Regions from separate parts of the Rossellomorea sp. ABR4_012 genome, predicted to be linked through region 1. Evidence: a T-box and tRNA genes for the amino acid it is inferred to sense, from the RefSeq annotation. Region 1 holds a T-box; the other holds one or more tRNA genes.
The links. A T-box is a leader RNA that pairs with one kind of tRNA and senses whether it is charged. The one in region 1 lies ahead of tyrS (tyrosine--tRNA ligase), so its partner is inferred to be a tRNA-Tyr.
Positions count from the first base shown of each region.

Region 2: it has a tRNA-Tyr gene. The T-box ahead of tyrS (tyrosine--tRNA ligase) is inferred to sense a tRNA for this amino acid. The anticodon was not compared.

Region 1 is NZ_JBSWVK010000001.1:1,379,448-1,395,096, forward strand. Features, by position in the region: gene ACXAFV_RS06750 (cell division FtsA domain-containing protein) at 1-227, opposite strand, end outside; gene ACXAFV_RS06755 (bifunctional 3-deoxy-7-phosphoheptulonate synthase/chorismate mutase) at 428-1,504, shown strand; gene ccpA (catabolite control protein A) at 2,129-3,127, shown strand; gene motP (flagellar motor protein MotP) at 3,185-4,000, shown strand; gene motS (flagellar motor protein MotS) at 3,990-4,727, shown strand; gene ACXAFV_RS06775 (acetoin utilization protein AcuC) at 4,862-6,037, opposite strand; gene ACXAFV_RS06780 (acetoin utilization AcuB family protein) at 6,034-6,681, opposite strand; gene ACXAFV_RS06785 (GNAT family N-acetyltransferase) at 6,747-7,379, opposite strand; gene acsA (acetate--CoA ligase) at 7,646-9,364, shown strand; gene ACXAFV_RS06795 (transglycosylase domain-containing protein) at 9,471-12,395, opposite strand; T-box leader at 12,577-12,787, shown strand; gene tyrS (tyrosine--tRNA ligase) at 12,861-14,123, shown strand; gene rpsD (30S ribosomal protein S4) at 14,595-15,197, opposite strand.
Region 2 is NZ_JBSWVK010000007.1:149,765-165,413, forward strand. Features, by position in the region: gene ACXAFV_RS21410 (amidase domain-containing protein) at 1-156, opposite strand, end outside; gene queG (tRNA epoxyqueuosine(34) reductase QueG) at 247-1,389, opposite strand; gene ACXAFV_RS21420 (B3/B4 domain-containing protein) at 1,496-2,167, shown strand; gene ACXAFV_RS21425 (sugar phosphate isomerase/epimerase family protein) at 2,454-3,422, opposite strand; gene ACXAFV_RS21430 (Gfo/Idh/MocA family protein) at 3,423-4,475, opposite strand; gene ACXAFV_RS21435 (Gfo/Idh/MocA family protein) at 4,493-5,518, opposite strand; gene ACXAFV_RS21440 (ThuA domain-containing protein) at 5,532-6,257, opposite strand; gene ACXAFV_RS21445 (response regulator) at 6,271-7,845, opposite strand; gene ACXAFV_RS21450 (sensor histidine kinase) at 7,826-9,637, opposite strand; gene ACXAFV_RS21455 (ABC transporter substrate-binding protein) at 9,888-11,165, opposite strand; gene ACXAFV_RS21460 (carbohydrate ABC transporter permease) at 11,236-12,063, opposite strand; gene ACXAFV_RS21465 (carbohydrate ABC transporter permease) at 12,063-13,010, opposite strand; tRNA gene ACXAFV_RS21470 (tRNA-Gly) at 13,654-13,727, opposite strand; tRNA gene ACXAFV_RS21475 (tRNA-Leu) at 13,731-13,815, opposite strand; tRNA gene ACXAFV_RS21480 (tRNA-Cys) at 13,823-13,896, opposite strand; tRNA gene ACXAFV_RS21485 (tRNA-Gly) at 13,904-13,978, opposite strand; tRNA gene ACXAFV_RS21490 (tRNA-Gln) at 13,986-14,057, opposite strand; tRNA gene ACXAFV_RS21495 (tRNA-His) at 14,097-14,172, opposite strand; tRNA gene ACXAFV_RS21500 (tRNA-Trp) at 14,184-14,257, opposite strand; tRNA gene ACXAFV_RS21505 (tRNA-Tyr) at 14,354-14,437, opposite strand; tRNA gene ACXAFV_RS21510 (tRNA-Thr) at 14,448-14,523, opposite strand; tRNA gene ACXAFV_RS21515 (tRNA-Phe) at 14,625-14,700, opposite strand; tRNA gene ACXAFV_RS21520 (tRNA-Asp) at 14,877-14,953, opposite strand; tRNA gene ACXAFV_RS21525 (tRNA-Met) at 14,961-15,034, opposite strand; tRNA gene ACXAFV_RS21530 (tRNA-Val) at 15,146-15,221, opposite strand; tRNA gene ACXAFV_RS21535 (tRNA-Glu) at 15,266-15,340, opposite strand; tRNA gene ACXAFV_RS21540 (tRNA-Ser) at 15,355-15,446, opposite strand; tRNA gene ACXAFV_RS21545 (tRNA-Asn) at 15,450-15,524, opposite strand; rRNA gene rrf (5S ribosomal RNA) at 15,534-15,649, opposite strand, start outside.

The DNA.
Region 1 (15,649 bases):
ACTTTATGAAGCGGTCCATGCTTTTCTTCGAGCTTCTTCTTAATGGATGAAATGACATCCGAAACAGCGGGGACATCATGAATTTGTCCGTCGAGCATCGCCCGTTTTTTGTGCTCTTCCACTTCAATGTCGGATACGTGGTAATTCCCGTCTTTTTCTTCTAAAATGATGCCGACGACCGAACGCGTTCCTATATCTAATGAAAAAATTTTTTGCAAAGTAAACACCTACTTTTGATCAGTCTCATAAGATACTAAAATACTTTAGCGCTTAAAAGCGTTTAATTAATAAAGAAATTTATCGTGACATTTGGGAATTCTTCTATTATAATTAGTTTCAATATCTATAAAAAATGTATCATACTTTTATAAAACTAAAACAGTTTTTTATGTATGAACAGGATAAAATCAAGAAAGGGTGCTGTATTGTGAGTAATCAAGAGCTCGATCAATTACGAAAAAAAGTCGACGAGATGAACTTAAAACTATTAGACACCATTAATGAACGTGCTAAACTCGTTCAGGAAATCGGGCGTGTGAAGGAAAAGCAAGGAGTATACCGATATGATCCTGTTCGTGAAAGAGGAATGCTAGACCTGATCAAGGAAAATAACAATGGTCCTTTTGAAAACTCGACTATTGAACATATTTTTAAAGAGGTCTTCAAAGCTGGTTTAGAATTACAAAAAGATGATCATCGTAAAGCATTATTAGTATCCCGTAAGAAAAAGGCAGAGGATACGATTGTGAATATCAATGGAGATGCAATCGGTGATGGAAATCCACATTTCATCTTTGGTCCATGTGCAGTCGAGTCCTATGAGCAAGTGGCGCAAGTTGCGCAGGCTGTCAAAGCGAAAGGCTTAAAACTGCTTCGAGGCGGGGCGTTCAAACCAAGAACCTCTCCATATGATTTCCAGGGTCTTGGAATCGAAGGATTGAAAATCCTGAAGAAGGTTGCGGACGAATATGATTTGGCTGTTGTCAGTGAAATCGTAAATCCTGCAGATATCGAACCTGCCATTGAATACATTGATGTGATTCAGATTGGTGCGAGAAACATGCAGAACTTCGAATTGTTAAAAGCTGCCGGTGCCGTGAAGAAGCCGGTATTATTAAAAAGAGGTCTGGCTGCAACGATTGATGAATTCATCAATGCAGCTGAATATATTATTTCTCAAGGTAATGGGGACATCATCCTCTGTGAACGCGGTATCCGTACGTATGAGAAGGCGACACGAAACACGCTGGATATTTCAGCTGTTCCGATTCTTAAACAAGAGACTCACCTTCCTGTATTCGTGGATGTCACTCATTCAACGGGACGCAGGGACCTTCTGCTTCCGACTGCAAAAGCAGCTATCGCCATTGGAGCAGACGGCGTAATGGCAGAAGTACATCCAGATCCGGCTGTAGCCCTATCCGACTCAGCCCAGCAAATGGACCTGGACCAATTCGATCACTTCTACCAGGAACTATTAAAAGGCCGCACAATCAACGTTTAACCAACCCAAAGCGGGGTATAGAAAAAGGCTGGACTTTCAATGCAAAGTCCAGCCTTTTTAGGTGTTAATAAGACTTATATTTATTGTCAGTTAATATTAAAGGGAAAATGAATTGTTAAAACTCAGAGTGGATTGGAGCGGAAGGCATTTGACTCCGACGGGAGATAGAGGAAAAGTCGAGACTTGTCCAGCTCCGGCGGTTAGCCCCTCGAGGCCATAAGCTAAATGGTCCAAGAAGGCAAAGTACGCCTTCCCGGCCCATTCATCTTATGCTTGTCGGGGCTGTACGAACCGCCTCCGCTTTTCTAACCCACAGGCGGTACGCCGAGGAGGCTCGACTTCCTCCCAGCGGAAAGCAAATGCTGCAGCAGAAAGGAACGGTCTAAGTTTATTCGAAAAATTAATTAACAACTACTTAAAATAATCCCCAATCATTGCAGTCCAACAAACTCTGTCGTATGATAATCAACATAATTGCAGATAAATAGACTAAACACTGTTATAATGAATATTTTAACGCTAAATATGTGCATTTTTTAACAAACCAATGTAATCGCTTTTTTCTTATGGATTGTTTAGTGTAAAATAACAGTAATAAGTTGAGAAGTTAAAGGAGTGTCAGTAATGAATATCACAATATACGATGTAGCGCGGGAAGCTAATGTCTCGATGGCCACTGTATCACGCGTAGTAAACGGAAATCCGAATGTAAAACCGGCAACAAGAAAAAAAGTACTTGAGGTCATCGACCGCTTGGGGTACCGTCCAAATGCAGTAGCTAGAGGGCTTGCGAGTAAAAAAACGACAACAGTCGGAGTCATCATCCCTGATATTTCAAATATCTTTTATGCTGAACTGGCACGAGGGATCGAGGATATTGCGACCATGTACAAATACAATATCATCTTGAGCAACTCCGATCAAAACTCTGAAAAGGAACTTCATTTGTTGAACACAATGCTTGGAAAACAAGTGGATGGAATCCTGTTCATGGGAGGACACATCTCTGAAGAGCATGTTCAGGAGTTTGAACGTTCTCCGGTTCCGATCGTCCTTGCAGGTGCAGTTGAAGAAACCAATACAGTTCCATCTGTGAACATTGACTATAAGGCTGCGACATACGACGCGGTGAAGGAACTGCTTGATAAAGGACACAAACGAATCGGATTCGTGAGCGGTCCGTTCCACGATACAATCAATATGAAGTTCAAACTCGAAGGGTATAGAGAAGCATTGGCTTCTGCCGGAGTGGAATTCAGCGATGACCTTGTGGTAGAAGGCGAATACACATATGATTCCGGTCTTGAAGCTTGGCAGAAATTCTCGGAGCTTGATGACAAACCGACAGCGATTTTCGTCGGGAACGATGAAACTGCTCTTGGCGTGGTGCATGGAGCTCAGGACAGCGGTGTAACGATTCCTGAGGATGTGGAGATCATCAGCTTTGATAACACAAGGCTAGCACTCATGGTAAGACCTCAACTGACTTCAGTCGTACAGCCGCTGTATGACATCGGTGCTGTAGCGATGAGACTTTTGACGAAATACATGAATAAAGAAACGGTTGAAGAAGAAACCGTCGTATTACCTCACCGCATTGAACATAGACGCTCAACAAAATAAGGTATTTGTCGATAAAATAAATAAGACAAAAAGAACTTATTTACAGGGAGAGTCAAAATGAAGAAGATTGATGTTCTTACGCCTATCGGAGTAGTAGTAGGCTTTCTATTTGTAGCGTTTGCCATCATAACAAACGCAGGGCTTTCAGGATTTGGTTCATTTGTGGACCTACCCTCTATTTTTATTGTCATCGGCGGTTTGATTGCCGCCATGCTGGTCAGCTTCTCACTCAAAGAACTAAAAGCTCTTGGAAAAGTCATTCGTGAATCCTTCCGGGACGAGGATTATGACATTCATGGATTGATTCGCACCTTCATCATGCTTTCTGAAAAAGCCAGGAGAGAAGGCCTCCTGGCTTTGGAGGCGGAAGTGGAAGAAATTGAGGACCCTTTCATTCGAAAAGGGGTCCTTTTAGCTGTTGATGGGATCGAACCAGATGTGATGACAGATATCATGGAAGCTGAAATCATCGCACTCGAAGAGCGCCACCGCAAAAGCAGAAGCTTATTGGACAAAGCGGGGGAATATGCACCTGCGTGGGGGATGATCGGGACCCTGATCGGTCTTGTCCTGATGTTGAAGAACCTGAACGATCCGTCTTCCTTAGGGCCCAATATGGCGATTGCCCTCCTGACGACCCTGTATGGATCATTGCTTGCCAATCTTGTGTTTATCCCAATGGCATCCAAGTTAGCGATGCGTACGGAAAAAGAAGTGTTCATGAAACAAATCATCATTGAAGGCGTAGTGGGGATTCAATCAGGTCAGAATCCAAGAATACTTGAGGAAAAGCTCAAAGTCTTTCTGTCACACGACGAACTGCTGAAATATGCGGAAAATCTGCAGAAGGGGGCAACCCTTGATGAGGCGTAGGAGAAAACCGTCTGAGCCGAAATCAAATGCGCCGCGGTGGATGGTGACCTTTTCGGATTTGATCACTCTTATTCTCGTATTCTTTATTTTGCTTTTTTCAATGTCACAGATTGATATCGTGAAATTCCGCGCCATTGCCGATTCGTTTCAACAGAAGCAGATTCTTGAATTCTACCCATCTGTCATTCCTTTTGAAAAACCGTCAAGCGAGCCTCAAATTGAAATGAACGACGATCAACAAGAATCAAGAGCAGAGCGGGATAAAGACTTGCAGGAATTACTGATTGATATTCAAGCTTACTTAAAAGAAAACAAATTAAGTGACATCGTAATTGCGACAAGAACGGAAAGAGGAGTCGTCCTTGTCCTTCAGGAGCAGGCACTCTTTGCCTCTGGAGAAGCAGGAATCCTTGAAACGTCCTATCCGTTTTTGAATAAAGTAGGAGAACTGATATCTCAAATCCCCAACTTTGTAAAAGTGGAAGGGCATACGGACAACAGACCTATTTCTACATATCAGTTTCCTTCCAACTGGGAGCTCTCATCTGCGCGTGCCAGTGCTGTAATCCGATATTTGATCGGGGCCGAAAACCTGGATCCCAAACGATTCATTGCAGTAGGGTACGGCGATACTCGTCCGATTGCACCGAATGATACGTCGGAGAATTTGCAAAAGAATAGAAGAGTGGAAATCATCATCAGTGATCCTGCTTATGAAGAAGAATAGAAAAGAAGAAACCAGTCCAACAGCAGTTGGAGTGGTTTTTTGCTGCGGGCAGATCTGAAGGAGACGTAAAATAGTAAAGGCTCAGAGTAGACAGTGACTCTGAGCCTTTATTTAGAAAAAACGATACATGCCCCTCAACTTCCAGGTTTCTGTTTAAGCTGCTGGCGGAGCGGATAGAGGGCTTTTTCAAGGGTATGTCTATTCTTTTCAGTGATCTCACCTTTACGCGGTATCGCTGGATAGATATCTGGAGCGTCAGTCCATTCAGTGGGTAATGGGACACCAGCTTTGCTTTTCCACCGTTCGGTCCAGGCAGATGGAAAGGTGCCGGCTGCATCCGTTCGTCCGGTCATTTCGAGCCAGATCAAGGACCAGGCTCTTGGGACGACCCGCCAAATATCGTATCCGCCGCCTCCTACTGCAATCCATTTACCGTTGCAGTATTTCTCAGCCAGCTCGTGGGCGATACGGGGGATCTCCTTATAAATGTTCATCGTTGCAGAAAGATGTGTCAATGGGTCATAGTAATGGGCATCTGCACCATTTTGAGTAAGGATGACGTCGGGCTTGAAAAATTCCACGACCTCCCGGAAGCTCGTTTCGTATGCTTCGAGCCAGGATTCATCCTCTGTGAATGCATCCAATGGGATATTGAATGAAAATCCATACCCTTTCCCATGGCCGCGTTCATTGATATTGCCTGTACCAGGGAACAAGTATCTGCCGGTTTCGTGGATGGACAATGTACAGACATCGGGATCGTCATAAAAAGACCACTGCACACCGTCTCCATGATGGGCATCCGTATCGACATACAGCACTCTTGCATTATATTTTTCCTGTAAATACCGGATGGCAACTGAACTGTCATTGTATATACAGAAACCGGAAGCCTTCCCTTTAAAGCCGTGATGGAGCCCGCCGCCGAGGTGAAGCGCATGTTTCGCTTTTCCCGTCATTACATAATCCGCTGCTGTAAGTGTCCCTCCGACAAGAAAGGCGCTTGCTTCGTGCATTCCATCGAACATCGGGGTATCTTCAGTACCGATTCCGTAGCCTTCTGCCTGTTCAGGAGGGAGCTGGCCTGTACTGGCTCTCTTGACAGCGTTTACATAGTTAGGGTCGTGGTTAAGAAATAACTCTTCATCCGTAGCCATTCTTGCAGGAATGATTTCCTCTGGGTGAAGAGCCTGGATTTGCTTCAATAAATCGATCGTCAGCGTCAACCGGGTCTGGTTGAAAGGATGCTGATCATTGAAGCGGTACCCGAGAAGTTCATCGGAATAGATAAATACTGCATCTTTCATCATGAAGACATTCCCGGCATGTTTGGCCATAACACGTCATATCCTTCTTTCTTCAAATCTTCTATCACGTTCATCGGATTCATCGTTCTCACCCGGAAGACAAGTATTTTATATGATTCATCTTTTTTATCGGGGTATACAAGTACACTTAGAATATTGCTGTTATGGCGGCGGATGATACCTGCAACATCATATAATATCCCTGCACGATGAGGGACCTTTACCTCGATCTGTGAACCGGGCTGATTGGCTCCGGTCAGCTGGATCAGCGTGTGCAGGAGGTCTGTTTCCGTAATGATCCCAATCAGTTTGTTTTCCCGTACAATCGGAAGGCAGCTGATATGATGTTCATAGAATAAAGCGGCGACTTCTTCGACGAAATCCAGCGGATGCCCGGTTATGACATCCGTTTTCATAATATATTTAAGGGGTTTCTTAAGCTCTGGGGCTGAAGAATCCTTATCGAAAATGGACGGGGTGCCGTCTTTTACATCCCGGTCACTTACAATCCCGACGACTTCTGAATTCTCGTTCGTAATCGGTATATGCTTGATTTTCTTGTCCCTCATTAATTGAATGGCTGATTCGATTGTATCTTCCGGGTGCAGGACAGCCACGTTCGTTTTCATAATTTCCTCTACTATCACGGTTTCCACCTCTTTTTAGAAAGCTGTATTCTAATAGAATGTTATACCTTAAGAAAACTAAAGGGTTAATACATAAAACGGTTCATGAATCGAAGCTGATCGAATCTCTGGATCGACTCGGAATCGACCCTTTTTCCGATTCTCGCCATCAGGCAGTTGGCTGGATGGGAGCTGATTTCAGGATCGTCCGTCGCGTAATATTCCAGACCGCCGGCATTCATCATTTTCTCCATGATTTTGCGGTACTCCCAAACATTCAGCCCTGTCCCTTTCAAGTCCCAGTGCCAGTAATATTCGGTTGTAATGACGATGAAGTCTTCCATATTGTCATCCATCATTGATACTTTTAAAAGGTGTTTTCCGACCGATGCCCCCCGATACTTCGGAATGACTTCAATCGCACCAAGCTCGATCAGATTCTCCATTTTCCCTTGAGACCACCGTTCAAGCGGATCAGGGTATAGATATGTAACATAGCCTACAATCGTATGGTTATCCCTAGCGATAATAATTCTTCCTTCAGGCAACCCTGCAATCTCTACAAGCGCTTTATGCTGCTGTGCAGGAGGTCTGAAAGCGATCAAATCTTCATGAAAGTCAAGACGTGCCAGTTCCTCTGCATGAATAGGCCCTTCAATGATCAAATTTCCTTTTGTTGTCTTTAACTCAGTTGCATTATAGGTTTTCTTCAATTTCATCTGGACACCACCTAAAGATATTCCTCTCAATCTATTATACATGAAATAGAAAAAAGTAGAGCGCTTTCACGAAATTTTCAGACGTTTGAAATAAATTTTTGTCTGATTAACATTATTGTGAAATACCTATAAATCAATGATTTAAATGGGATCAACCCTATATACTATGAGGATAAACGATACAACTGATTTTTTAAAAAATTGAGAAAATATAATTTATATACTATAATAAGGTTGTAAATTCTTACATAAGGGGGATTCGGTATATGAAAGTGGAAGCGTTACCAGTCACGAAGGGGAACTATAATCTGGAAAGCTATGAAAATACGTATGATTCTTTTGATTGGAAGGAAGTTGAAAAAGAATTTTCATGGCATGAGACAGGACGGGTGAATTTAGCGTATGAAGCGATTGACCGTCATGCTGAATCATTCAGGAAAAATAAAGTTGCCCTCTATTATCGGGATCCTGAACGTGATGAGAAATATACGTTCACTGATATGAAGAAATTATCTAATAAAGCAGGAAACGTCTTGAAACAATACGGTGATGTGGAAAAAGGCGACCGTGTGTTCATCTTTATGCCAAGATCTCCGGAGCTGTATTTTTCCGTCCTTGGAGCTGTGAAACTGGGCGCTATTGTCGGTCCTTTATTCGAAGCGTTCATGGAAGGCGCAGTAAGGGACCGCCTGGAGGACAGCGAAGCAAAGGTGCTAATCACGACTCCTGAACTTCTGGACCGTGTTCCTGTAAGTGAACTGCCTCATCTTAAACATGTATTCCTGATCGGGGACAATGTGCAGGAAGACGATGTCCATGTTGATTTCAATGCGAAATTCAAAGAAGCAAGTGACAAGCTGGCTATCGAGTGGGTGGACCGAAATGATGGTCTGATCCTGCATTATACTTCCGGCTCTACAGGAAAGCCTAAGGGAGTGCTGCATGTTCACAATGCGATGCTTCAGCACTACCAAACGTCTAAATGGGTGCTGGATTTGCAGGAAGAGGATGTGTATTGGTGTACGGCAGACCCGGGCTGGGTAACAGGAACTTCATACGGAATCTTCGGCCCATGGCTGACAGGTACCTCAAATGTGATTGTAGGAGGTCGCTTTAAACCTGAAAATTGGTATAAAACAATTGAAGATTTCGGAGTGACTGTATGGTACAGTGCCCCGACCGCTTTCAGGATGCTGATGGGTGCCGGCGATGAGGTCGTTAAACAGTTCGACCTAAGTTCGCTTCGTCATATCCTTAGCGTGGGAGAGCCGCTTAACCCTGAAGTGGTGCGCTGGGGAATGAAGGTCTTCAACCTGCGCATCCATGATACGTGGTGGATGACTGAAACAGGGGGTCAGTTAATCTGTAATTATCCTTGTTTGGAAATCAAGCCGGGATCGATGGGTAAACCTTTCCCTGGAGTTAAAGCCGCGATTGTAGATGACCAGGGGAATGAGCTTCCTCCGAACCGCATGGGGAACCTGGCAATTAAAAAAGGCTGGCCGTCCATGATGAACCAGATCTGGAACAACCCGCAAAAATATGAATCATACTTCATGCCGGGTGATTGGTATGTATCGGGAGATTCTGCTTATATGGACGAAGAGGGCTACTTCTGGTTCCAGGGCCGAGTGGATGATGTCATCATGACATCCGGAGAACGTGTCGGTCCGTTCGAGGTGGAGAGTAAGCTTGTTGAGCACCCTGCAGTCGCTGAAGCCGGTGTCATCGGTAAGCCTGATCCTGTACGCGGTGAAATCATCAAGGCCTTCATCGCACTCCGTGACGGCTATGAAGTGACAGATGAGCTGAAAGAAGAGATCCGCCAGTTTGTCAAAAAAGGATTGGCAGCACATGCTGCTCCACGTGAAATCGAATTCCGTGAAAAACTTCCTAAAACACGAAGCGGTAAGATCATGCGCCGTGTCTTGAAAGCATGGGAGCTGGACTTGCCTACTGGTGATTTGAGCACGATGGAAGATTAATCGTTTGTTAGAAAACCCCCGCTTGTTGTTTGAAGCGGGGGTTTTTTTGCATCACTTTTCCAAAAAAAACGAGCACAGAATCAAATCTGTGCTCGTTTTCCATTTGTTATTCTGCACCTTCTTCAGGCGGTTTAGGATCTGTTGGCTCATCATCACCCGGAGGCTCAGGTGTGGTGCCGCCGTCAGTTGGAGGAGGTTCAGGTTTATCAGGCTCGGGAGGCTTTGGATCTGTCGGTTTATCCCCTCCTGGAGGCTTAGGCTCAGGTTTTGGCTTTTCAGGCTTAGGTTCTGCCTTTCCGACTTGAACCGTGTTGGAAGGAGACGATTCTTTACCGGCCACATCGACTGCCTTGACGAAATATTCTCCGTTACCCACTGAAACTGAATAGTTATCACCTGATTTGACGCTTCCTACTTTACTTCCGGATTTAGAATATACACGGTAACCGACGACATCCCCGCTTCCGGAAGAAGTCCATGTAATCTTATTTCCGTTCACTGAAGCTTTCACCGTACCTGGTGCAGCTCCATCATCTGAAATTTTATTCTCTGCAATCAGAACATTTTTGAAACGCTCATCTTCCTGAGGAATCAGTTTTGAAGCATCCCCAGGCACTTTACCGAATACATTTTTCACAAAATCAGGGTTTAGGATAACCCCTGGCTGTGAAAACTCTTCCGGTGTATTAGGAAGGGCCAGATATTTCTTTCCGTTGACCATCACGTAACGGCTCATCAGTAAGCTGTCATCCGTTTTGGTCGGTACAAATTTGGCATTGAACAAATCACTCTTGACCAATCCGGCTTTCGTACATGCTTCTGAAGGAAGCAGTCCGGAGATGGAACAGAATGAACGTCGTACGATTCCGCCCGGTTCTTTAAAGGAGCCTTCGGGATCGATCAGGCTTGGTGCAAGGTCTCTTGTATCATTCAGCAGGAAGGACCATAAACGAATGTTTCTTAGTCCGTAATGTCCATACTGCGCGCGGGATGCTGCCGTATTTAAATCTGAAGGTGTATCATACCCAAACCAGGTACCAAAGGTGATGCTCGGGTTGGAAGCGACAAACCAATGATCTTTATAGTCTTGGGAAGTACCTGATTTTCCTGCCCAATCCGATGAAAAGTTCAGGAATCTTTTCGCGTAGCGGCCAGTTCCAAGGGAATGGTCGAGCGTATCTCTCATCATATCGATCGTCAGGTAAGCAGTCTGAGGACTGTATACATCCACAGCTTCTGATTTATGCTCAAATACGATGTTTCCATCTTGATCGACGATCTTATCGATCATATAGGCGTCGACAAACTTTCCTCCATTGGCGAACGTTGCATAAGCATTGACGTTTTCTTCGACCGTCACACCATCTGTGGTGGCTCCGAGTGCAAGGGACAAGTTGTTATCAACCCGGCCCAATCTAGCAAAATCCATCTTCATCAGGAACTCATTGAATGGATTGCGGTCATATATGTTTGCATACGTTCTGACCGCCGTCAGGTTCAAGGACTCTGCAAGTGCATGTCTTGCAGGGAATAGTCCCCGCTCTCTCAATGAGTAGTTTTCCGGTGTCCAACCATTAATATTGACTCCGACATCAGGCAGGGGAGATCCCGGTGAAATATAGCCATACTCCAATGCCGGTGCATAAGCAAGCAGTGGCTTCATTGTCGAACCGTTAGAGCGGTAGGAAGAAGTTGCGTGATTCAACTGCTCAATTTTAAAATCACGGCCCCCGATGAAGCTTATGATTCTTCCAGTCTTGTTCTCTATCATGATGGCCCCGACTTGCACGGGTTCCTCAACTTGGACTTCTTCACCCGTTTCAGGATCGGTTGTTGTGACCGTTTTTGATGGACCGTACATGCTGTATGCATTTTTTGTCTTTTGCATTTGGTCATAGATTTTTTTATCGATGGTTGAATGGATTTCATACCCGCTTTGACGGACATTGCGGTCAGCCAGTGTGTGGTATTTCTCTTCCAATTCATCATTATTTTCAAGATCCTGCTTTGAATAGCCGTCTCTCTCGGCAAGAACCTCCGTCATGATGTCGATGGCCCTGCTTTCAAGTTCGGCTGTCAGCCAAGGATACTTTTCATTTGGAGAAGCTTTCGGTTCTATGAAATCCTTTGTTAAATCATATGCGACTGCGTCTTCATATTCCTTGTCGGTAATGTAACCTTCTCTATGCATACGATAGAGAACGGTGTTTTTACGTGACATACCCGGCTCCAGGTTCTCTTTGAGTTCTCCATTATTCAAGAATGGTGTGTAACTGAATGGAGCCTGAGGCAATCCGGCTATGAATGCTGACTGTGGAAGGGTCAGGTCTTTTGCATCCACACCAAAAATTCCCTGTGCGGCAGATTGGACTCCGCCGATATTACGGCCTGATGAATTTCTTCCCAATGTTGCAACATTGAGATAGGCTTCGAGGATTTCGTCCTTTTCAAAGAATCTTTCCAGTCGCAGGGCGAGAAGGATTTCCTTAGCTTTTCTTTCGAAGGATACTTCATTTGTCAGGATCTGGTTTTTGATGAGCTGCTGTGTGAGCGTGCTTCCACCAGATTGAGTGGAAGCATTGGTGAATTCCTGCAATACTGCACGCATAATCGCTTTTGGAACCACTCCATTATGCTCTTTGAAATACTCATCTTCAGTGGCGATGACAGCATTTCGCAGATGCTCAGAAACATTCTCAAGTTTCACTTCTTCTCGTTCAAGGTCCGTCCTTAATTTTCCGAGATAGACATCATCAGCGAAATAAAGCTGCGAGGTTTCTTCATAATTGTAGATATCCTTTTTCATTTGGTCGTAAGAACGAACCGGTTCTTCCTTGACGAGCGATGCGAAATAACCGGCACCCACACCACCGGCGAATGCCGTCCCGAGTACCAATACAACAAGGGTGATCAGTGCAAGGTTCCAAAATACTCCGTATGTAATTCTTGCTCGTTTTTGAACTTTGGTATTTGTAAAGAACCTGATGGCAGGATCTAATTTTTCAAGTAATTTGTTCCACGTTTCTCTCATATTTTCATTCCCCCTAGAACATTCCTATTATAGCATATCCGAGAGAACACTGTCGTAAAAAGTCATATAAAAAAGGTATTTTGACATAAAAAAATCTTGACTTTATTGACTAAAATCGTGCATTATGGTAAAAACCTAATATAGATTAGTATTGATTTTTCAATTCATTTGACATAAAAACCTTACCGCAATGAGAGGATCAAGTAGTTTGCATTCCCTGTTACCCAGAGAGTCAGTGGCCGCTGAAAACTGACACAAAATGCAGATGAATTACATCCTGGAGCTTTTGCTGTGAACTCATAGTAGCAGCAAACGGTGAAAGCCGTTATCTTTTTTGAGTGAAGGATGTATTTTCCTTAATTTGGGTGGTACCGCGCGACAGCGTCCCTGCATTTATGCAGGGACTTTTTTGTTTTTATGCGTGTGTGTTAAATGGATTGAAGAGAAGAAGGAGGAAGATTGGACATGGAATTATTGAAGGATTTAGAGTGGCGTGGAATTACGTACCAGCAAACAGACGCTGAAGGGTTGATGAACCTTTTAGATAAAGAAAGCATTTCCATTTACTGCGGAATCGATCCGACGGCAGACAGTATGCACATCGGTCACTTACTGCCATTTTTAACTCTTCGCCGCTTTCAGAATGAAGGGCACCGTCCGCTGGTTTTAGTCGGAGGGGCGACTGGTTTGATCGGTGATCCAAGCGGTAAAAACGAAGAGCGTAAACTTCAGACAATCGATGCAATCCGGCACAATGCAGCAAGTATCAAAAATCAGCTGGAAAGCATTTTCGATTTCGAAGGGGAAAACGGAGCGGTCATGGTGAATAACTACGACTGGATCGGCGCGATGGATGTCGTGACATTCCTGAGAGACTTCGGTAAGCATGTCGGTGTCAACTACATGCTGGCAAAAGATACAATCTCATCCCGCCTGGAATCGGGGATCTCATTCACTGAGTTCACATACACGATTCTTCAGGCGCTTGATTTTAATCACTTATACGACAACTACAATTGTAAGCTTCAGATCGGCGGAAGCGACCAATGGGGGAATATCACTACCGGTCTTGAGCTGATCCGCAGAACTCATGAAGAAGAAACAAAAGCATTCGGCTTTACGATTCCGCTTGTAACGAAAGCAGATGGTACGAAATTTGGTAAAACGGAGAGCGGAGCGATCTGGCTTGATCCGGAAAAAACGTCTCCATACGAGTTCTACCAGTTCTGGATCAACACAGCTGATGCGGATGTCGTGAAATACCTGAAATACTTTACATTCCTGTCTCATGAAGAGATCGAGGCACTTACTCAGTCGGTAGAGACGGAACCGCATTTACGTAAAGCACAAAAAGCACTTGCCGAGGAAATGACAAAAATGATCCACGGTGAAGAAGCGTTGGAACAGGCAATCCGTATTACCGCAGCACTATTCAGCGGAGACATCAAGTCATTATCTGCATCTGAAATCCTGGAAGGTTTCAAGGATGTGCCGTCATTCGAACAGCCTAAAGGAGACGCGATCGGTCTTGTTGATTTGATCGTGAGTGCGAAAATTTCACCTTCGAAACGCCAGGCGCGTGAAGACGTAGGAAACGGCGCCATCTACATCAACGGAGAACGTGTGACAGATCTACAGCATGTGATCGATGAGAAGGATATGATCGAAGGACAGTTCACGATCATCCGCCGAGGGAAGAAGAAGTACTTTAAGATTCAGTACGTGTAAGAAATGTTTGGTTGGGAGGACAGCGTAATCTCGAGTTTGGAGATTGCGCTGTTTTTTGTATGAATTCGGATGGAGGCAGGCAGATTTTAGATGATTTTGATTGAGGGAAGCTTGATTTTATTTGAAAGGGAGAGTTAACACAGGAGAAATGGGTCCGGAATGGGAGAATATAACTATATTCATATTTATTGCGCCGGATTCTGAATAATTGCGCCTCTTTCAAGATAATTAAGCCTCTTTCAAGATAATTAAGCCACTTTTAAAATTATTGCGCCACTTATTTCATAATTGAGCAACTTGTCGGATTTTCTTTATTGCCTGGATCCTAACCTTATCCAACTTGTCGAATTTTGATTTTTAAGTTGATCTTAACCCCTATCCCAAAACCGAAATTCCTGAAAGATGCGGATCCTCTTGCCAAAATAACAAAAAAACCCTGCCCAATAGGACAGAGTTTCTTCTTCACAAAGATTAACGAGAGTAGAACTCAACGATAAGAGCTTCGTTAATTTCAGCTGGTAATTCAGAACGCTCAGGAACGCGAGTGAAAGTACCTTCAAGTTTGTCAGCATCGAAAGTTAAGAACTCAGGAACAAAGCTGTTCACTTCAAGAGCTTCTTTGATGATGTCAAAGTTGCGTGACTTTTCACGAACTGAGATTGTTTGTCCAGGTTGTACGCGGAAAGATGGGATATCTACGCGAGATCCATTAACCGTTACGTGACCGTGGTTAACAAGCTGACGAGCTTGACGGCGAGTACGCGCTAAACCTAAACGATAAACAACGTTATCAAGACGAGACTCAAGTAAAGCCATGAAGTTTTCACCGTGTTTACCTTGTAATTTGCCAGCTTGGTCAAATAGGTTACGGAATTGACGTTCAGTTACTCCGTACATGTGACGAAGTTTTTGCTTCTCTTGAAGTTGTAAACCGTATTCAGAGATTTTTTTGCGTTGGTTAGGACCATGAGGACCTGGAGCGTAAGGACGCTTTTCTAATTCTTTACCCGTACCGCTTAGAGAGATTCCAAGACGACGAGATAATTTCCAACTTGGACCAGTATAACGAGCCATGAGAGACTCCTCCTTTATTGTTTTTATTTTGTTGTAAAATAAAAACACCTGTGAATTAACAATTATGTGTATTTTGTTTTCATGTACCTTCGCCCTAGCAGCAGAGGGTTACAAGATACACCTCAGTACAGAGGAACAAAATACGGACATAAAGGACTTCACTGAAGCTGCATTATTTTACACAAAGAACATTATATGACGTAGAAGAATATAAGTCAAGGAAGTATTTTAGATTCGTATAGTAAGACTAGATGATCCAGTATAGAAAAATACTTTTTCTTTATTAGGAATTTAAAACTTATCATTACCTTCTTCCGTCTAATATAGTGTTGCTTGTCATCAGTCTAATGTCCATGATCATACATTGCAAATAAAAATTGGCGGTTAGAACAATTGGGAATATTTACATAGTGCTGAACTGCAATTACCAATTCTCTACCTAAATATTGCAA
Region 2 (15,649 bases), on a different contig from region 1:
TATTTTGCCGGCCGCTTCCACTTTGACGATTTCAGCATGCCGTTTCTCACACGATTCTTTCTTTTTTTTCACTTTATCATGCTGAAATTCTGTTTGTCCTCGAGTTGTGTACTCACTGATCACATGATTGATATTATCCATCAGAAGTTTTCTGATCATCGCCTTCCCTCCTCTTTTCATATCTATGAGGGAAACACTCTGTTCACAACAAAAAAGGATAAATCCATTTCTTAAATGGATTTATCCTTATCCCGCATCCGGGGCAAACAGTCGAAGACCTTTTTCGATTTCATCAAGAACGTCTTCGTCTCTTTCAATTGTTTTTTGTTTCAATAATGCTTTTTCAGCTTCTCTTCCACCAATTTTCCCAAGTGCCCAGGCGGAAGTTCCACGCATCACCGGCCTCACATCGTTTTCCATTACTTTAATTAAATCTTCAATCGCTGTCTCGTCTTTGTAATGAGCAAGCGCAATGATTGCATTCCGCTGAATCGGCTTCTTGCCTCTCCATGAACCAGATACATGCCCGTACTTATCCTTAAATTCACGGTTACTGATTGTGAGCAGCGGTTTTAACAATGGCTTCGCAATTTCCGGGTCCGGCTCCATTTCTTCATGAAAATGAAAATCCTTCCCTTTATTTTCGGGACAGACAGTTTGACAGGTATCACAACCGTATAATCGATTTCCAAGCTTCACCCGGTATTCATCAGCGAGGAAACCTTTTGTCTGTGTTAAAAATGCGATGCATTTCTGCGCATCCAGCTGGCCGCCTTCGATCAAAGCCCCTGTAGGACACACGTCCACACATATATTGCATGTCCCGCACTGATCCTCCATCGGTTCATCCTGTGCAAAAGGAAGGTTTGTAACCATTTCACCCAGATACACATATGATCCAAACTCCGGTGTAATGATGGAACAATTTTTACCACTCCAGCCGATCCCCGCACGCTCAGCAACCGCCCGGTCAACAAGTTCACCTGTGTCCACCATCGATTTAAAACGTGCCTCAGGAACACGTGAAACAATATACTCTTCTAATTTAGCAAGACGGTCCCGCAGCACATGATGATAATCGGTACCCCATGAAGCCCTGCAGAAAATGCCCCGTCTTTCACCCCTTTTGCTTTGTGGTGCATCCTTCATTCTGGAAGGGTAGGCAAGAGCAATGGCGATAATCGATTTAGGTCCGTCGAAAATGAGTGAAGGATTGACCCGCTTCTCTATGTCCTTTTCTTCAAAACCTGATTGATATCCAAGCATCTCTTGCCGAAGCAGCCTGTTCTTCATTTCAGAGAAAGTGTCTGCTGTAGTGAAGCCTATCTTATCAATCCCAATTTCTTTACTGTAGTCGATGATATCCTGTTTTAATTGATCGAAATCCAAAGCAACCGCCTCCTTTCCGTATATATAAAAACTAGTAAATACGTTAAAAATGATTACAGACGAGTATTATGATAAACTATTTTAAACAAAATGTGGAGGAAAAAAAATGGAAATAACAATTGATTCTTCAATCACTTCAACCATTCCCAATTTTAAAATAGGCGTCATTCATTACCATGATATCGAAGTCGGGGAATCCCCTCAAATGCTGAAAGGCAGGCTTCAGTTATTTCAAGAGTCCATTTTCTTCGATCTTCAGGAAAAAAATGTGACCGATATCGATGGGGTGAGAGAGTGGCGGGATGTATTCAAGAAAACGGGCAAAGACCCTAACCGCTACCGTCATTCGGCTGAAGCCCTTTACCGCCGTATAAAAAAGCAGAATTATCTTACCACTATCAACTCGGCTATTGATTTGAATAACTTTTTTTCACTACAGTATGAAGTACCGATCGGGATTTATGATCTGGATAGGCTGGCAGGTGAAACTATCAGCTTAAGAATTGGTGAGCACGGAGATACCTATACAGGACTGAACGGACGTGAAAACTCATTGGAGAACTTGATCATTGCAGAAGATGAAAATGGTCCTTTCGGCAGCCCTTTCGTTGATTCCAACCGCGCACCTGTCGGAAATGCAACAAAAAATGCAGTTCAGATCATTTTCTTGAAGCCTTCGATTCCTATAGAGGAAGGTGAGAAGCTGACGAAGTCATTAATGGATATGTTTATCGGGATTCATGGCGGCGAGAGCACTTGTGAAGTGGTAAGCGGATGATTTTTGAAATTGAAAGCCGGAATCTCTGTCAGAAAGCAGGGATTCCGGCTTTATTTGGCTAAAAAGAGTGATGAGGATGGACGAAAACTTTTTATTCTATGAGAAATGGTGATTAATTTATGAGTTTTACGCAATAATCTACGAGAAAAGGCCATTATACTATGAGAAATCGGCAACAATCTATGAGAAACCAGAATTAATCTCTCGTTTTAACAAATATTGCAAACGGCATCAACTCTTCAATAAAAAAAGGACCCTAAAGGATCCTCTCCGACTAACAAGGTCTTTACACCCACCACATATCCGACGGCTGCTCCTCGATCAAAATCGATTTCAGATTCTTGACAGCACGCCCGAATCCTTCTTCGATCGACATGAGCGGATCTTCATGTTCAATACTTACCACATAATCGTATCCGAATGTGCGCAGTGCACTCATCATATCTGACCATTCCTGGAGGCTGTGGCCGCATCCTACCGAACGGAAAGACCACGCACGGGTCTGGATGTTCCCATACGGCTGCATATCCGTCAAACCATACATGTTGACGTTATCCTGATCGATGTACGTGTCTTTTGCATGGAAGTGATGGATGGCATTTTCTTTTCCAAGAATCTTGATCGCAGCCACCGGGTCGATCCCCTGCCACCAGAGGTGACTTGGATCAAGATTGGCACCGATTGCGTCACATGTTTCTTCACGGAGCTTCAGCAACGTATATGGAGTGTGAACCAGGAACCCGCCGTGCAGCTCCAGGCCGATTTTCACTCCATGCTCCTCAGCAATCTGCCCCATCTTCTTCCAATAAGGAATCAACTTCTCTTCCCATTGCCATTTCAAAATATCGCCATACTCATTCGGCCATGGAGATACTGGCCAGTTTGGATGCTTGGCACCTTCATGATCGCCTGCTGTTCCCGAGAAGCAGTTTACAACGGGCACGTTCATCAAACCAGCGAGCTTGATGGTCTTCTCAAGAGCTGCATGCGATTCTTCCGCAAACGCAGAATCCGGTGAAATCGGGTTGCCATGACAGCTGAAGGCACTGATTTCAAGGCCGCGCGATGTCACTTTCTGTAAGTATTCATTTCGCTTTTCATCACTTTCCAATAGGGCTTCGAGGTCGCAATGAGCATTTCCTGGATAGCCGCCGGTTCCGATTTCGACCGCATGCAAGCCTGATTCTTTCACATAATCAAGCATTTCATCTAGATTCTTCTGAGAAAATAATACTGTAAATACACCTAATTTCATCTATGCTTCCCCCAATTTCAATGTGATGCTTTGGCGTGTTTCGCTGCTTTTATAAATCGCATCGACGATCATGGAAACAGCCATCGCTTCTTCCGGTTTTACAATCAGCTCTTCAAGCCCGAGACAACTGTTGATGAAATTCTCGGCTTGAGGAAGGCTCGGATCGTCTTCACCGGGAATCCAGTCAGCCCCGCTGTTTAAGAGCATTCCGTGCTTCATTTGATTGATGTGCAGCGGAAACAGATCGACACCGCCTGTTTCCCCCGATATACTCAAGCTTTCTTCATCGCTTTTCACATTGGCGGACCAGGATGTTTCAAAAAGCATCGATGCACCGTTATCAAACTTGATATAAGCCGTCACATGGTCATCGACCTCAAAGTTTTCACGGTCGAAGTCTCCCCATTGATTGACTTCTCCAGGCATTCTGCTGAGCTTGTTATAAGCTGTGCCAGTCACCACGACAGGCTTTGGATTCCCGAGCAGCCAAAGCGACAGGTCCAGGAAGTGACAGCCGTAATCAATAAGACTTCCACCTCCCTGCAGCTCCTTATTCGTGAATACGCCCCAGCCTGGCACCTTGCGCCGGCGGATTGCTCTTGCCCTTGCGACGATCGGCTCGCCGATTTCGTTTGCAGTGATGAATCGTTTTGCAGCACGGGAATCTTTCATGAACCGATAGTGATAAGCGATCGCCAATACTTTTCCTGATTCATTTGCTGCATCGATCATCGCCTGACATTCTTCAGGTGACATCGCCATTGGTTTTTCACAGAATACGTGGATACCCGCATTTAGGGCCGCAATCGTGATTTCCGCGTGAAATTTATTCGGAGTACAGATCGTGACGGCATCAACATGCTCGAACATGTCGCGGTAGTCACTGAATACTCTAGGGATATTAAATTCTTTTGCCACGTTTTGGGCCGTCAATGCGTTTATATCACTGACCGCTTCCAGTGTGACCGTTTCTGACAGTTTCTTGAACGTAGGGATATGCCGGTTTTGTGCAATCCCGCCAACCCCGATGATCCCCATTCGAAGTTTTGACATGCTGCATTCACCTCAAGTTACAGTTTTACAATTGTTTTCGTTTCATTTGACTCAAGCGCAGATAACACGACCTGCAGAGACTTCATTCCTTCACTTCCGCTGACAGGCGGTTCGGTATCCCCGAGCACGGACTGAACAAACTGATCAATCACGCGCGAGTTCGTCTGGCCTCCGTCTTCATTCGTTTGAATGCCGCCAAGTTCATATCTGACCACTTCACCAGTCGCATATTGAACAACTAATGAATGTACCGGATCATCCTCTAAGCGTAGAATCGCTTTCTCTCCGTAGATAATCGTTGAGTTATCCTCTTTTGACACATATGACCAGCTGGCAGCAAGAGTCCCGATCGTCCCGTTTTCTGTTTTCAGCACACAAACAGCTGTATCATCAACATCGGCATTTTCCTTTGCACTTGTTTCCACAAACGCGCCCACTTCCACGAATTCTTCACCAAGCACATAACGAAGCAAGTCGGTCTTATGTACTCCAAGATCCCCCATCGCCCCGATGAATGCTTCATCTTTCTTAAAGAACCAGCTGTCCTTGCCATCGGCACTCCATCCTTCAGGGCCGCCGTGGCCAAATGCAGAACGGAAGCTGTAAATCTTGCCGACTTCACCTTTTTCAATCAGCTCTTTTGCTTTTTGATGCGAAGGAACAAAGCGCTGGTTATGGGCAATCATCAATTTTCTGCCGTTTTTTTCAGCAGCTGCAATCATACTCTCCGCTTCTTCAACCGACGTCGCCATTGGCTTCTCACATAGAACATGTTTTCCTGCATTCAGTGCGGCAATCGAAATCGGTGCATGCAAATAATTCGGCGTACAAACACTTACTGCTTCCACTTCATGATTAGAAAAAAGTTCTTTATAACTGGTATACGCTTCAGCGCCATATTTTTCAGCTGTCTTCTTAACTCGTTCTTCCACAATGTCACACACAGCCACTATTTCAACATCTTTGTTGCTTGCATATTCAGGCAGATGACGATGCTGGGCGATACTTCCACAACCAATTACACCAATTTTTAATTTGCTCATGTTACTTCCTCCTTTAGTTAGCTCCTTTAATTTCTTCAAGCGGCTTTGCATTCCCGTAAACGGGCCTGTTACGTTCTACAGGCTTTGCCCATTCCACTGCATTGATGATCACTTTTTGGACTTCCCGGTTGTAATAAGTAGGATATGTTTCATGGCCTGGACGGAAGTAGAAGATCTTCCCGTTCCCGCGCTGATAGGTACATCCGCTTCTGAACACTTCCCCGCCTTCGAACCAGCTCACCATCACCAATTGATCGGGTGCCGGGATATCAAAATGCTCCCCGTACATCTCTTCTTTTTCAAGCTCGATGTATTCCCCCAGACCGGCTGTGATCGGATGACTCGGGTCGACAATCCAGATGCGTTCTTTTTCATCGGCTTCTCTCCATTTCAGGTCACAGGATGTTCCCATCAGCTCTTTGAAAATTTTAGAGAAATGGCCGGAATGGAGGACAATCAGTCCCATCCCGTCAAGGACGCGCTGCTTCACTTTTTCAACTACATCATCCGAGACCTCATCATGGGCGATGTGCCCCCACCAAAGGAGGACATCCGTTGAATTCAATACCTCATCTGTCAGCCCGTGCTGCTCTTCATCCAATGTTGCGGTCCTGACGTTGAAGGATTCCTCACCAAGGAATGACGCAATCGTTCCGTGAATTCCCTCCGGATACACTTCGCGCACCTTTTCGCTTTTTTGTTCATGACGATTCTCATTCCATACTGTAACGTTTATCATGATTTGACCTCCATCAGTTATGTTTTAGCAGGGACTGCCTGAATTCATTTGGCGTAATCCCTACTTGCTTTTTGAACACCTTGCTGAAGTATTTTTCATTTACATACCCAACCCCATAGGCAACTTCATATATTTTGAGATAAGGGTTTTCTAATAGTTTCATAGCTTTTTCCAGGCGGATATTCGTTAAATAATCCGTGATCGTCAGCTTGTATTCCTGTTTGAATTTCCTTGAAATGTATTCCCTGCTCAGGAAGAATGTATCGGCTATTTCCTGCAGGGTCACATCTTCCTGATAATGCTGCTGCAAATACTCTTCGATTCTCTGCATATTGTTTTTCTCTTTCTGATATTTCTTCGTAGTTAAGGTTTCGACCAATTCGTTAAATTCTTTCATTTTTTCTTCTTTGAATTTCTGAAGTGAAAATGCCCCCTCTTCACTCCAATAATCCACTCCGTTGTAAAAAGAGGACCGACTCTCAATCTCATATTCTTTCAACCAATTATTCCGGAGCAGTTCAAATTGATTTTCCCAAATCTCAATCTGCTCCAGGGAAAGCGTATGCCTGTTTTCCAAAGTCTGAAAGATTTGCTGGAGTGAGGATTCAACCGCAGCAGGACTGCCTGTACGGATCGTCCATTTCAAGTCATTGGAATAGTCTAATAAGTGCAGCAGCGGTTTAGTTTTTCCACCAGACGTGATGATTTTATCCGACTTTCTTAAATCATGTTTCATATACACTTCCAGAGAGGAAGTATAAGTTTCCTTCAGGTTCAATGATTTCTCCCCTAAAGAGATCGTGATGCAGATTTTGCTGAATTGATAAATCAACGAATAAAGTTCATCCAGTAGAAATGTAACGTTCTTATCGTTCCAAAAGAGAATGACGAGCTCTTCATCTTTATGGATGTTCCTGAAACAAACTCCGTCATTATGTTTTCTCAGCAGCTCATTGCAAATATTCGTCAACGTGAAGAAGGCAAGATCTTTGTCTCCCTGAAATGATTTCATGACAATCGGCTTGATCGGAATGAGTGCAGCTGTCTTTTGCAGTTTACTGAATACAACACCGAATTCATTTTCAATCTTTTCCTCCGCTGCTTCAGGAATGACTTCAGCATTGCACAGGTTTGAAAACAACCGGTCCCAATAAAGCGGCTTCACTTCATTTATTACCCTGTTTTCTTCCACCAGGTATTTTCTCGAGCGCACCTGTTCCTTCCATTCATTGACCGCTTTCTCCAATGTGTCATTCAACACATCCGGTTCAATCGGCTTGAGGATATAATCAAAGCTTTTATAAAAAATCGCATTTCGCATATACTCAAAATCATCATATCCGCTCACGACAATCGTTTTGCTTTTGATATCGGAAGAATGCAGCCACTTTAAGAGACTGATACCATCAAGCTTCGGCATCCTCATATCCGTGAAGATAATTTCCGGCCGGTGCTCGGTGATCAGTTTCTTTGCCTGCTCGCCATCTTCTGCTTCAAGGATAGTATGAATTCCGTATTGATCCCACTCAGCTAATAAAAGTAACCCTTCACGCACATGTTTTTCGTCGTCAATGATGATTGCTTTCATCCGCTTCACCTTCCATCTTTATTGGCAGCTTCATGGTGACCTTAAAGCCTCCTTCGTCAGGATTTTCAAGGAGTAACACTGCGTTATCATCATAATAAAGCTTCAAGCGTACAAATACGTTCTTTAATCCGATATTCGTGGCATCCCCGATTTTATTTAAGGCAGCAGCTCTGAAATGTGCATATACTTCCTCTAATCGTTCTTGGGTCACCCCAATGCCATTGTCCTTTATGGTGATGACGAGCTGATCATCTTCACTCATGCAGACAAGCTCGATCCTGCCTATCCCATCACGGATATCAAAACCATGCTTGAAATAGTTTTCAATGATCGGCTGGAGGATCATCTTAGGGACGGCAGCGTCCGTTACCCGTTCATCCACTTTTATAGTATAGTCAAGATTCTCCCCGAACCGCTCTTTTTGAAGAAGAAGAAATGCCTTTGTATAACTGATTTCCTTATCGAGCGGAACCATATCTTCTTCCATATTCATTCCGTACCTCATGATTTTCGAGAGATAGGTAATGAGGGTATAAACTTGCGGCACTTTATTCTTCAACGCCACCGTTCCGATGGATTGAAGTGCATTATATAAAAAGTGAGGGTTTATTTGGGATTGCAGCACTTTTAATTGGTTGTTCTTATTCTCAAGCTCGAGCTTATATTCACGATTGATCAACGTATTGATCCGTTCGATCATCTGTTGGAACCTGAATCCCAGCAAACCGATTTCATCTGGACCGAACGACGGGAACTGTACATTCATATTCCCTTTTTCCACTTGCTGGATATTCTTTAGAAGAACCCGGATCGGCGATGTGATCTTGAATGACACGAACAATGTGGCAAGCACGACCAGCGTCAATCCAAGGATACCAAATAGAATATTGATTTTCGCGACACTGAAGGCGCTTTCGTAAAGGTTCAAATAACTGACCCGCTTCGCAAGGATCCACCCCCCTGCCGATACAGGCAGCTGATCATACATGATCACCCCGTTGAAATCATCTTCTTTCCATTCAAGCGTCCCTGCAAGTTCTTTACCCTCAACGATGCGTTTGATCCACTTCTGGTTATTTTGATCATCCGACACATCAAGGTCGGAGCTGTATATCATTTCACCCTGAGGTGTCAGAAGATAAAATTCTTCGGTCTCTTCCGTATATAAATTCCGGCTTAAATCAATGATTTTCTCCGGGGATATCTCAAGGGATATGTAGGCGAGAACCTCATCATCAGGAATATTCCTGAACGCCCTGTGGATCGTGATGATATTTCTTGTACGCTTGATTTCATTCTCCTGCTGAGGAAAAGCCGGTTCAATATACATATTGTACGGACTGCGTTCCGCACTTAGAAATGCTTCTTGGTCTGTCTCGTTCTTTTCACTTGAAAAAACGACGTTTGAACGTTTAGTAGCTGAGATGACTCTGTCCTCTTCCGCAAACGAAATCCTTACCCCGTTGATCGTATCCGCAGTGTATAAAATCGTTTGCACAACATTTTTCACAATCCCGATCGTCAGGTAATCATCCCCCTGACCCGGGTTTCTCATGTAGTTGATAAAATCAGGATTATTATAGAGGGATAAAGTCAAATCATTTAATTCATTAATATAGCTCTCTAGATTAATCTTCCCCTGATATAACAAGTTCCTGCTCTCCGCCACCACCTGATCTTCTATCGAATTCTTGGTGTACAAATATGTAATCACAATGGAGCTGCCGAAAGGTACAATGGTGGTGATCATAAGGAGCACAATCAGCTTATTCCGGATACTGTTCTTTAACATGAGGAAAGGTACCTCCACTTTTTGCTTATCCTTAGTATAATACCAACTTGTACATACATGAAGTGTTTTTTCAAAATAATGAAATATTTCAAACAAGAAAGCTCTTTGACCATCGCAGTTGATTTCCGTGCAAGCAGGACTTCGCATTTTGGTGGTGATCTGTGAGCCTCCTCGATCGTACCTCCCGTAAAGTACTTTTTAGAATAAACAGAAAGCATGCCTTTACAGACATGCTTCCGTTTATTCTGTTTTACTTCAAGTTATCCCAGGATTGCTGGAATCTCTCTAGTAAAGTATCATAGTCGATTTTTCCTGCAGCATATTCCTGGATGGCAGCAGCAAATTCTTTATTTGCTCCATCCGGCCATCTGAACCAAGTCCAAGGAATTGTTTTCTCTTCTTTAGAGTAGTCAAGGATTGACGTACCAAGGTCACCAAGTCCAGCAGGCTCGATGTTATCAAATGCCGGGATGAACGCGAATTCTTCTGTGATATAACGTTTTCCTGTTTCAGAAGACACCATCCAGTTCAAGAATGTTTTTGCTTCTTCAAGGTGCTCTGAGTTTTTGTTTAATACCCAGTTATTCGGAACACCAACTGGTAGACTGTTTGCACTTTCTTCATTGTTCAAGGCAATAGGAAGGAAGCCCATATTGATTTCTGGATTGATTTCCGTGATCATATTCTCTGTCCAGTTACCTTGTTGAAGCATCGCTGTTTCACCAGAAGCGAAAAGCGTTACCTGAGTGTTGTAATCTGTTGTTAGTGGATTATCATTTGCATATTTAAGCTCAGTATCAAGTACTTCCTTGAATTGCTTGAACTTTTCATTACCGACGATTTTTTCAGAACCATCGTATAATCCTGCGATGAATGCTTCAGGATCTTCCTGCTGAGCGAAAGGAATGTTCAGTAAATGCTGACCGATTACCCACCACTCTCCGTATCCAGCCGAGAATGGAGTGATTCCTGCTTTTTCAAGCTTCTTGGAAGCGTCTTTCAATTCATCAATTGTCTTTGGAGCTTCTTTGATGCCTGCTTTTTCAAACAAATCTTTATTGTACACAAATCCGTATCCTTCAAGATTGACCGGCATACCATAAAGCTTGCCGTCTTCAGCCGTCATTGGAACTTTACCGATAGGCAGAACATGCTCCACCCATGGCTCACCTGAAAGATCCGCTAACTTCTCCTGCCAAAGTTCTAACTCTTTAAAACCACCGTTGTTGAAAATATCCGGCTCTTCCCCGGAAGCAAACTTCGCTTTAAGTGCAGCACCGTAATCGGCACCGCCTCCGACTGTTTCAAGCTTCACCTTGATGTTTGGATGTTCTGCTTCGAATTCCTTGATCATCTCTTGAAGCTGATCAGCAATTTCCACTTTGAATTGGAACAAGTTAAGAGTGACTACGTCATCGCCTGACTTAGAATCACCGTCACCTCCTGATGACGTATCTTTTGAAGAACACCCTGCGATGATACCAAATACAAGAACGAAAGATGTAAGAAGTAAAAGAATGCGTTTCATAATTGGTTTGACCTCCCTGATATAAATTTATTGTATATAAAGTCCTGTAGGAATAACAGAACCTTTATATCTACTTAATAGAACCTGAAGCAATTCCTTTAATGATATGTTTTTGTAAAAACAGGAAGAATACGATGATCGGTGCAATGCCCAGCACCAATGCCGCAAGCCCCATATCCCACTGCTTTGTATATTGTGCAAAGAATGAACTTGCAGCAAGTGGAATCGTACGCAGCTCAGCATCCTGTAAAACAAGGAGCGGCAGCAGGTAATCATTCCATATCCAAAGCGTATTAAGTATGATGACTGTAACGGTTATCGGCTTAAGGAGAGGAAATACAATTCTCCAAAACACACCAAACTGGCTGCATCCATCAATCATGGCCGACTCTTCAATCTCAACAGGCACTGTCTTCACAAAACCATGAAACAAGAACAGGGATAATGGTACTCCAAAACCAAAGTACATGATAATCAACCCTGGTATGCTGTTCGTCAGGTTCAAAGCACCTCCGAGTTTCATAAGCGGAATCATCACCGTCTGGAAAGGGATGACCATCGCTGATACAAAAATAACAAATAGAATCTTACTGAACTTGCCCGGAGTCCGGACCATTTTCCAGGCAGCCATTGAACTGATCACCACTAAGCCGATGTTGCTTGCTACAGTGATGACAAGTGAATTCCAGAATGCCCTAGGGAAGTTGATGACGTCCCACACCTTTGCATAGTTCGAAAACATAAATTCCTTCGGCCATGCTGCTGCATCAATGAGGATGGCTGCAAACGGCTTAACAGAATTGATAAAAACAAAGTAAAAGGGAATCAAGAAGATGAGACCAAGCAATATCCCGATAATCTCAAGTACAAATGTCTTCTTTGTATAGCGATTGCCCATTAAGCCTCAACCTCCTTCTTCTTCGTCAGCATGACTTGGAACGTCGTAAAGATTGCTACGACAACAAAGAATAAAATGGACTTCGCCGTTCCAAGACCATAACGGTTATTCTGGAATGCTTCCTGATAAATGTTGATCGCTACAGACTGAGTGGAATTAAATGGCCCTCCCCCGGTCAGCGAGATATTCAAATCAAATATCTTGAAGGCCATCGAAATCGTCAGGAAGAAGCAAATTGTGAATGCCGGAAGGATCAATGGAATAATAATCTTTGTCAGGAGCGTCCAATTCGATGCACCGTCCATCTTGGCAGCTTCCAACAGGGAGTTATCCACCCCTTGCAAGGCTGCTACGTAAATGACCATCATATAACCGCTGATCTGCCAGGCAAACACGATAACAATTCCCCAGAATGCCGTCTTCTCATCACCAAGCCATGGCATTTTGAAGAATGCGATATCCGTCATGTTCCCAACAGAAGCAAATCCTTTAACAAAGATGAACTGCCAGATGAACCCTAATAATAACCCGCCGATGACATTTGGAATAAAAAACACCGTTCTCAGGATATTACGTGTTTTAAGTGCCGCATTTAAAAGCAAAGCAAACCCAAAACCGATTAAATTACTGATGATAACGGCAGCAAACATAAATTTCGTCGTAAACATAAAAGAATTAAAAAACGTTTTGTCATTCGTGAAAATCTGCTTATAATTGTCAAACCCTACCCACTCTACTACAGAACTGACTCCATTCCAGGAAGTGAAAGAATAATAGACTCCCATTAAAAAGGGAAGAATCTGAATCACTAGGAAAAAGAGTAGTGCGGGCCCTACAAAGGCAGCGTACGTCAACAAACTCTTATATTTAAACTTCTTCTTTGACACTGCCTTGATCTGTGCTTGGGTACTTACTGGTCCAGTCTTTAACGTTGGTTCCACACGCATCACCACCCCTTTGTTATGTAACCGCTTTCTTATAGTATAAAGGGGTTTTAATTTTAAATAGGTCAACAAAATTGACAAAGATGGTGCAATATTTTGACTATATGATTTTATTGGTTATTGTAAGGATTCGTTATTAGGGTTTTTGGTTATCTGGAATTTGTGGTGTGAAGTGGACTGGTTTATTGATGGCTTTGGAGGAGTATAGGTGGTGTCGAGTTGAAGATGGTTGTTTTCGAATTAGATGGTAGATCGTTAATGTTGAGGGACGAAGAATAAAGATTTTTTGTTAAAAAGTAGTTGAAAACGTCTGAATCGTAACAATAGAGGAACAACATTCTATAGTTTCGATGTGTCAGAGTGAAAATTCGGCCTGCTGCCAGACAGGATTCTCTTGGTACATAAATAATTGCGCAGGTTTCCTAATAATTGCGCAGGAATCTCATTTATTGCGCCACTTTTTCGATAATCGCGCAGAAATTCTATTTATTGCGCCAAATTCCTGTTTATTGCGCTACTTAGAATTTTTATAAAAAGAAATGGAGCCCAGCAGCTTTCTTCCCAAGAATCACAGACCGCTTCTTTACAATATCATGAAAAACAAAAAAGACTTCCTCACAAAGAGAAAGTCTATCGTATGTATGATTGGAGCGGGTGATGGGAATCGAACCCACGACATCAGCTTGGAAGGCTGAGGTTTTACCATTAAACTACACCCGCAGATGGTACCGGTGGCCGGGGTCGAACCGGCACTCCGTGAGGAACACGATTTTGAGTCGTGCGCGTCTGCCTATTCCGCCACACCGGCATTCATATGGAGGCGCCAACCGGATTTGAACCGGTGATAAAGGTTTTGCAGACCTCTGCCTTACCACTTGGCTATGGCGCCATATGAATGGAGCGGAAGACGGGATTCGAACCCGCGACCCCCACCTTGGCAAGGTGGTGTTCTACCACTGAACTACTTCCGCAATACTACTGGGCTAGCTGGATTCGAACCAACGCATGTCGCAGTCAAAGTGCGATGCCTTACCGCTTGGCTATAGCCCATTGTTAGTATATGTCACGAATTTTATAGTGTGACTTTTATGGGGCGACTGATGGGAATCGAACCCACGAATGCCGGAACCACAATCCGGTGCGTTAACCACTTCGCCACAATCGCCATGATCATATTGGCAGGGGCAGTAGGAATCGAACCCACACCAAAGGTTTTGGAGACCTTCGTTCTACCGTTAAACTATGCCCCTATGAAAATTTGTTTCTCTTCGCTTGAAAGCTTAATGCTTCGCTACGCAATTTTTAAGGATGCTTATTTTACTCCGCTGACGCTTCGTAAAAAAGCTTGGTGGAGGGGGGCAGATTCGAACTGCCGAACCCGAAGGAGCGGATTTACAGTCCGCCGCGTTTAGCCACTTCGCTACCCCTCCATCTGTTCAGTGGTGCCGGCAAGAGGACTTGAACCCCCAACCTACTGATTACAAGTCAGTTGCTCTACCAGTTGAGCTACACCGGCACGTAAAATGCTGATCAAGTTTCGGCTAAAAAACTTATCATTGTATAGATGGTAAACATTAAAGACGTTTATTTTACTCCGCTATGCTTCGTAAAAAAACATGGTGGCTCAGGACGGAATCGAACCGCCGACACATGGATTTTCAGTCCATTGCTCTACCAACTGAGCTACTGAGCCATAATAATTTTTTCGTTCCTAAAGTGAGCATCCAATTGTCCATCGTCCAGCTCTCAGAAGGATTATTCAAGTTGCTGCTCGAGCTGTACGCTGATGATTAATCGGATGAAGATTTTTCACCGTGCTCTTCCAACTGAGCTACTGAGCTATAACATTTTAAAACATTTCAAGAAAAATGGCGGTCTGGACGGGACTCGAACCCGCGACCTCCTGCGTGACAGGCAGGCATTCTAACCAACTGAACTACCAGACCAATGGTATTGCGGGGACAGGATTTGAACCTGCGACCTTCGGGTTATGAGCCCGACGAGCTACCGAACTGCTCCACCCCGCGACGATAATAATTTTATTAAGCGTTTTCCTTGTAGTAAGGAAAGAAGTTTTCACTACGCTACGCAAAGATTGTGGACGCTTATTTTACTCCGCTTCGCTTCGTAAAAAAGCATGGTGGAGGATGACGGGATCGAACCGCCGACCCTCTGCTTGTAAGGCAGATGCTCTCCCAGCTGAGCTAATCCTCCAATTTGTATGGTAAGTTTTTTTCACTTAGGCGAAAAATCTTCTTTGGTGACCCGTACGGGATTCGAACCCGTGTTACCGCCGTGAAAGGGCGGTGTCTTAACCGCTTGACCAACGGGCCAGGTAAATATGTTATGGCGGAGAGCAAGGGATTTGAACCCTTGAGACAGCGTTGACCGTCTACACGATTTCCAATCGTGCTCCTTCGACCACTCGGACAGCTCTCCATATGGCTCCGCAGGCAAGATTCGAACTTGCGACCGATCGGTTAACAGCCGATAGCTCTACCACTGAGCTACTGCGGAACGATTTTAGCCTGGCGACGTCCTACTCTCACAGGGGGAGATCCCCCAACTACCATCGGCGCTGAAGAGCTTAACTTCCGTGTTCGGCATGGGAACGGGTGTGACCTCTTCGCCATAATCACCAG